Regions from separate parts of the Arthrobacter sp. AK01 genome, predicted to be linked through region 1. Evidence: riboswitches for the same ligand, from Rfam matches in the RefSeq annotation. Region 1 holds a riboswitch; the other holds the start of a gene.
What was found. A riboswitch is a leader RNA that binds a small molecule or an ion and turns the genes downstream of it on or off. The one in region 1 is predicted to bind cyclic di-AMP.
Positions count from the first base shown of each region.

Region 2: linked by a shared signal. The riboswitch ahead of LN996_RS19975 (hypothetical protein) and the one ahead of LN996_RS15970 (hypothetical protein) in region 1 are both predicted to bind cyclic di-AMP.

Region 1 covers NZ_JAJOHP010000046.1:33,328-36,725, reverse strand. Annotated here, with positions in the region: gene LN996_RS15975 (dolichyl-phosphate beta-glucosyltransferase) at 1-292, opposite strand, end outside; gene LN996_RS15970 (hypothetical protein) at 462-1,304, opposite strand; cyclic di-AMP (ydaO/yuaA leader) riboswitch at 1,308-1,494, opposite strand; gene LN996_RS15965 (HAMP domain-containing sensor histidine kinase) at 1,603-3,093, opposite strand; gene LN996_RS15960 (response regulator transcription factor) at 3,097-3,398, opposite strand, start outside.
Region 2 covers NZ_JAJOHP010000075.1:9,474-12,871, reverse strand. Annotated here, with positions in the region: gene LN996_RS19995 (alpha/beta fold hydrolase) at 1-86, shown strand, start outside; gene LN996_RS19990 (DUF6480 family protein) at 167-439, shown strand; gene LN996_RS19985 (ATP-dependent DNA ligase) at 440-1,504, opposite strand; gene LN996_RS19980 (hypothetical protein) at 1,550-1,780, shown strand; cyclic di-AMP (ydaO/yuaA leader) riboswitch at 1,910-2,056, shown strand; gene LN996_RS19975 (hypothetical protein) at 2,059-3,372, shown strand.

The DNA.
Region 1 (3,398 bases):
TGGAGTTGTCCGCCACGGTGATCTGGAAGGTATGGGGAAAGGACTCCGTGAGGTGCCTGTGCAGCTTGCGCAGGCCCTCCTCCAGGCGCGATTCCTCGTTGAACACAGGGATGGCGACGTCAAGGACAGGTACGGCAACGCGGGTGTCAACGGGGGAGCGCCGAGGCAGCTGCCGGCCCTCCGGCCCTCCTTGCGGGAGAGCCTGCTGGCCAGCCGGCGACGCCGCGCCAGCGAAGCCCGCGGAATGGACCCGTCGTCGCAAGGAGCTGGTGGCTGGATCTATGAGCGTCATGCTTCCAGAATGGGCCCGCCGATTATGAGGGCTTTAGGCGGAAGCTGTGACCCCACTGTGAACTCCGAGGGGCAGCTGTGAAACGGGAAAACCGCGCCGGTTCCCGCCGTCCGCTCCAGTGGGTACTGGTGCGAGCGGCGGCAACCGGCGCGGTATCAAGCAGTCTGGTTTAGTACCAGTTGTTGGCCAAGTGGAAGGCCAGGGCAGCCGACGGGGATCCGTAGCGTTCCTTGATGTAATTCAGGCCCCACTTGATCTGGGTCTGGTAGTTGGTCTGCCAGTCAGCACCGGCAGTTGCCATCTTGGAGGCCGGCAGGGACTGGACAATGCCGTAGGCGCCGCTGGAAGCGTTCGTGGCAGTGGTCTTCCAGTTGGATTCCTTCTCCCACAGGGTGTTCAAAGCGGTCATTTCGCCGGCGCTCCAGCCGTAGTTGCCCAGGATGCTGGCGGCATAGGCCTTGGCGGCGGCGGGATCGTCCACAGCTTTCGGGGCTGCAGCAGCGGCGGCAGCTTCGGCAGCGGCGGCGGCAGCAGCGGCATCAGCAGCCTGCTTGGCGGCAGCATCTGCAGCGGCTTTCTCTGCTGCGGCCTGGTCAGCGGCAGCCTTTTCGGCAGCAGCCTTTTCAGCTGCGGCCTGGTCAGCGGCAGCCTTTTCGGCGGCAGCCTTCTCAGCAGCCACCTTGTCCGCTGCAGCCCGGTCAGCGGCGCCCTTTGCGGCGGCTGCATCCAGGGAAGCGGAGATCTCGGCTGACTTGTTATTGCTGACCTGGGCATTCGCCTGGGTCTCGGCAACGCGGCTCACCTCGGGGAGGGTTAGGGCGGCGTTGGCAGCAGTGCCGAGCGATGCAACGCCCAGTGCAGCAGCTACAACACCGGCAACAACCGACATGCGGTGGCCGGACTTACCCTGACGGGCGGCGTTCTTGAGGACAGCCTGCGACTTGGTCAACGGGGCGTTGTGTTCATCGCGGTGACGCGCGGAAGGGCGCGTCTGATCGTTAAATTCAGACATATGTGATTACCTCTCAGCGCCTGCGGAGTTAGCTGTCGGGTTCGGATGAGGTCATCCGGCCGCGCATCACGCTGCGGCTTCACCCCAAGGGCCGGCAAAAATGCCTGGGCCCGGAGACTCTGGGTCCCCCGTCTCTGCCTCGGAGAAAGAGCGGACTCCGGGAAGTGGCAGAGCTCGGCGCATCCCGGATGTGGGTCAGTTGGGGCGACCCACCCTTTCGACGGTACAGGAGGTTTCGGTAGAAGTCACATTTAGGTAACAGAGATCACGATACCGGTGAGTCGCCTTGCCGGATTCGTTACACGCGTTCGTTGCTGACGGTAGGGAGTCGAAGGGCGAACTCCGTGCGCCCTTGACGCGAGGTCACCTCAACGCTGCCACCGTGCGCCTCCACGATGGATTCGACGATGGACAGGCCCAGCCCGGACGTGCCCTCGGACCCCGACCTTGCGGCATCGGCGCGGGCAAACCGGGAGAAAATCCGGCTTTGGAAATCTTCCGGAATGCCCGGGCCGTTGTCAGTCACGGTAACCACTGCGCTGCCATCGGCGGAGAGCATGACGCCCGTAACCACGGTGGTCCCGGCGTCCGTGTGTTTGCGTGCGTTGGAGAGCAGGTTGGCCAACACCTGATGCAGTTGCGTGGCGTCACCCCTCACAGTGATGGGTTCGTCCGGGAGCTGGAGTTGCCAGATGTGGTCCGGAGCCATGACTTTTTCGTCGCTGACCGTTTCGATGACTAATTGCGTGAGGTCCACATCCGTAACCTTGATGGGCTGGCCTTCGTCCAGCCTGGCCAGTAGCAGGAGATCCTCCACCAGTGTGGTCATCCGCTCGGATTGGCTTTGGACGCGAGCCAATGACTTCCGGCCGTCGTCGGTGAAGTTTTCGGTCATCCGCAGCAGTTCTGTGTAGCCGCGGATGGCGGTCAGCGGTGTGCGGAGCTCATGCGAGGCATCAGCGACGAACTGTCGAACCTTGGTTTCGCTCTCCTGCCGGGCTTCCAACGCGCTGGAGACGTTGTTCAGCATTTGATTCAGGGCATGGCCAACGCTGCCGACTTCCGTTCCGGGATGAGCGGCCGACGGGGGTACGCGCACCGCGAGCGCCACTTCACCGGCGTCCAGGGGCAGGCGCGAAACCTTGGTGGCCACCTCCGAGAGCTGTTCCAATGGCCGCATGGTGCGGCGGATGATGACCGTGCCCGCAAGGCCGATCAGCACCAGTCCGCCGAGCGAAACCAGCACCATGGTCCAGACCAGCGAGGCCTCGGCGCTCTGCTTGTCCGCAAGCGGCAGCCCTGTCACGATCACATCGCCATTGGTCTCGACGGCTACCAACCGATAGTCGCCGTTGGAGAGCGAACGGTCCACAGGACGGTTGTCCGTGGGGAGGGACAGCAGCACTTGTTCGTCGGCCGCGGAGAGCGACACCCGGTTTCCCCTGGCATCGATCAGGCCCGAGCTGCTCACAATTGAGCCGTTGATCCGGGCGTTCAGCGTCCCGGCGGCCTGCCCGCGAGCCTCCAGCGGGTCAGGCCTTCCGGACCCAGGAAAGTTCGCCGGTGGCCTGCCGAAGTTGTTGGCGCGGCTGGATGCCTGCTCCAGTTGGCTGTCGAGCTGCTTGTTGAACACCATGTCCATGGAGGCGTAGCTCACCACGCCAACTGCCCCGCAAATGGCGACCAGCAGTGCCATGGCCACCAGAACCAGCCTGGTGCGCAAGTGCCACGTGGAGGGGTTCAGCCAACTGCGGCCCGACTTCCTGGCCACTCCTGAAAGTGTGCTCAACGCCTAGTCCGCTGGCTTGATGACGTATCCGGCACCGCGGATGGTGTGGATCATCGGCGGATGGTTGGCCTCGATCTTCTTGCGCAGGTAGGAAATGTAGAGCTCCACGATGTTGGCTTGGCCGCCGAAATCGTAGTCCCACACCCTGTCCAGGATCTGTGCTTTGCTGACCACGCGTTTGGGGTTCTCCATGAGGTAGCGCAGAAGCTCGAACTGCGTTGCGGTGAGCGGGATGTCCTCGCCTGCCCTGGTTACTTCGCGCGTGTCCACGTTCAGGGTGAGGTCGCCCACCACCAGCTCGGCGG
Region 2 (3,398 bases), on a different contig from region 1:
TCGGACACGTGGCTCAGCACATGCGCCCGAAGGCCGTGGCGGATGCCATCCGGAGCTTCGTTACTGCGACGACACTCCACGGCTAGGTGCCCTTGTTGGCTCAGCCCGTCCCGGATAGGCTGGCGGAGCAAGCGTATTAGTAAGTTTGCTTACGAAAGGGCTGATCGTGACCAGTAAAGACCCCCAGGACGAGCAGGGCTTCGGCGTGACCGGCGCTACGGGGCCCTACGGTGCCGCAACAACCCCCGCGGCCCGGAACGACCATGTGAACGCCGATCCGGAATTGCGCCAGGACGAAGACAATGACCCGGCAGCCTCCGCCAACCCCGATCCGCTGGACGGAAATCTCACGGGACTCGAGCCCGGCGGCGGAGTACCCCCAGGGGAAACCCCGCCCGCCGAGGGCAGCATGAGCAGCGACCAAGGGCACGAGGAGTAACTACGGCAGCCTCAGGATCTCACCGAGGTCGTACTCCGCCGGCTCCTCCAGCTGCGAATATGTGCAGCTTTCCGGGGTTCGGTCCGGCCGCCACCGCCGGAACTGCGTGGTGTGGCGGAAGCGGTCGCCCTCCATGTAGTCGTAGGCCACCTCGATCACCAGTTCGGGGCGCAGCGGCACGAACGAGAAGTCCTTGCCCCCGCTCCACCGGCTCTGGGCACCAGGCATCCGGGAACCCGCGACCCCTTCGCCCTGGCTGGCCCACTCGCCCCAAGGGTGCTCGCTGAGTTCAACCTGGTAGGGCTCAAGCTCGGCCACCAGGCTTTCCCGCTTGGCCATGGGGAATGAGGCCACCACCCCCACGTGCTGGAGGCGTCCGGCGTCGTTATAAAGGCCCAACAGCATGGACCCCACAACTTTCGCCGTCTTGTGCCAGCGGAATCCGGCCACCACGCAGTCCGCCGTCCGCTCGTGCTTGGTCTTGAACATCACGCGCTTGTTGGGTTGATAGGTCCCATCCAGCGGCTTGGACAGCACACCGTCCAAGCCTGCGCCCTCGAGCTGCACGAACCACTCCTGCGCCCGCTCAAGGTCCGTCACCGCGGGCGTCACGTAGACGGGAGGCTCAGCCTTGGCGAGCGCGCGTTCAAGGATGGCGCGGCGCTCAGAGAACGGCCTGCCCATCAGGTCCTCACCGCCCAGGGCCAGGATGTCGAAGGCGATCATGGATGATGGGGTCTTCTCAGCGAGCATCCGGACCCGGCTGTCCGCGGGATGGATCCGCTGCTGAAGCACCTCGAATTCGAGCCTGTTGCCCTGGATCAGGACAATCTCGCCGTCGATCACGCATTTGTCCGGGAGGTTCTTCCGCAGCGCGTCCACCAGCTCCGGGAAGTACCTGGTCATGGGTTTCTCGTTGCGGCTGCCCAGGATGACCTCGTTCCCATCCTTGAAGACGATGGTCCTGAAGCCGTCCCACTTGGGCTCATAGTGCCCAACATCGGGGATGGCCGGAACGGACTTGGCGAGCATGGGCGAGACGGGCGGCATCACTGGCAGGTCCATAGACAATGTCTACCTGCCGGTGCACGCCGAAGCTAGTCTTGTGCCATGGATATCTTGGCCGTGTTGGCCGCAGTACTCGGAGTTCCCGCGCTCCTCGCCGGCCTCTGGTACTGGACCTCGCGGCAGTCCAAGCGCGGAGTCAGGCGTGCGGCGGCGGGCGGGATGCTGGGCATCGCCGACGAGATCTTCCGCCCTGAGACTCATCAGGCACATCAAATCCAGAAGATCCAGCACGAGCTCCCGGCTCCAGCGCCGGCCCCGAAGCCTAAGCGCTAGAGGCCTCTCAATGGGGGAGGCCTACCGCCCGTTACATTAATGTGACTTTACTTTCCGGCTCATGTACCGTCGTAGGGCGACCCTTATCTCCGCTGGGCCGCTTCCGGATTGACGCCGAGCTCTGCCGCAATCCGGGATCCGCCAGACCCGCGGCAGAGGCGGGGGACCCAAAAGTTCCCGGACTTGATTCAAGTCCTTGGGGTGAAGCCGCCTTGTGCGGCCGGACGGCCTCGTCCGAACCCGACAGCTAACCTCGAAGGCGTTGAGAGGCAACCACCATGTCCCCAACCATGGATCAGCCGCGCCGCGCCCAGACTGAGCGCGAGCGCACCAAGCCAACCGGACGCCGTCGGGCCCAACCCAGCGGATCCCCCATCAGCGCGCCTGCAGACTCCGTCGCGGCGCCCGAAACTACAAGCACGACGCCGGAAGCCGCCACCGCGGCCGACCCCACCGTCGCAACGCCCACCACCCGCGCAGCCGTACGCGCGGCCGAGCGGGAGCAGGCAACCCAGGCTGTGATCGCTCCTGCAGAGCCCGCAACTGGGGAATCATCCCGGCCCGGGCCTGTTGAGGCGGCAACTGCAGCCATTCCGGTCGTTCAAGCTGAGACTCCGGCATCCACCACGCCGGGGCCTCCCACCGCGGCCATCCCGATCGTTAATCCCACAAGCCCTCAGCCAGGCTCGTCGGAACCAGCCACGGCAGCCATCCCCGTGGTGGCAGCCCGCGATGAATCCGCGACCACATCCGCGGCTCCGGCCCCTGTGTCGCCGCGAGGCAAGTCCCCGGCCCAGGTCGCCGCGGCCGCAACGGCGTCGGCGTCACTCGCCGGCCGCAAGGATGTTCGCAAGCAGGCAGCGTCAGCCGCTGCCGCCAAATCCAGCTTTGGTGGCTCCTCCTTTGGCCGGGAACCCCACACGGTTTTGCGGAAAGCTGCGTCGGTCAAGCACATGAGCCAGCGCATGGCCGTGGTGGCAGGTGCCCTCGGCCTGGTCCTGACGGCCGGAACCTTGGGGCAGGCTCTCGAGCTGCCCTTCTTCGGCCAGGAAACGCCAGCCCAGGAAGCCAGCGGTAGCGGCACCGATCGAAACTCGGGCTCGGCAACCCCCGCGCCCAGCGCTTCGTACTCCACCGCCTCATCGCCTTCTGCATCAGCGGCGGCGACATCGGAAGCCGGTCAGCCGGCCACGGTTCCGGAGGCACCCGCCGCCGTTTCGCCGTCGTCGATTCCTACCCCGAAGATTTCACTGGCTGATCCGGTGTGGGTCCCGTCCCCTGTGCCTGCGACCATCGCCGCTGCGCCTGGTACCACCAGCCCGGCACCGGCTCAGCCAGCTCCGGCTCCTGGCGACGTGCCCTCGGACACGATCACCACGCCGCCCACGACACCGTCTCCGACACCCACGACGACGCCGACTGTCACTCCGACGCCGACTCCCACTCCCACTCCCACTCCCACTCCCACGGAAACGTCCACGCAGACGTCCAAGCCCCGGCCCACCGGCAAGCCCGTTGCGTCTACGACACCGCAGGCCTCCGGGACGGCTCTTGAAGAGATCCTCGACGCCGCAAAGGAAGCCCTCAAGTGAGCACCCGCCTGCCGCGCACCAGCACG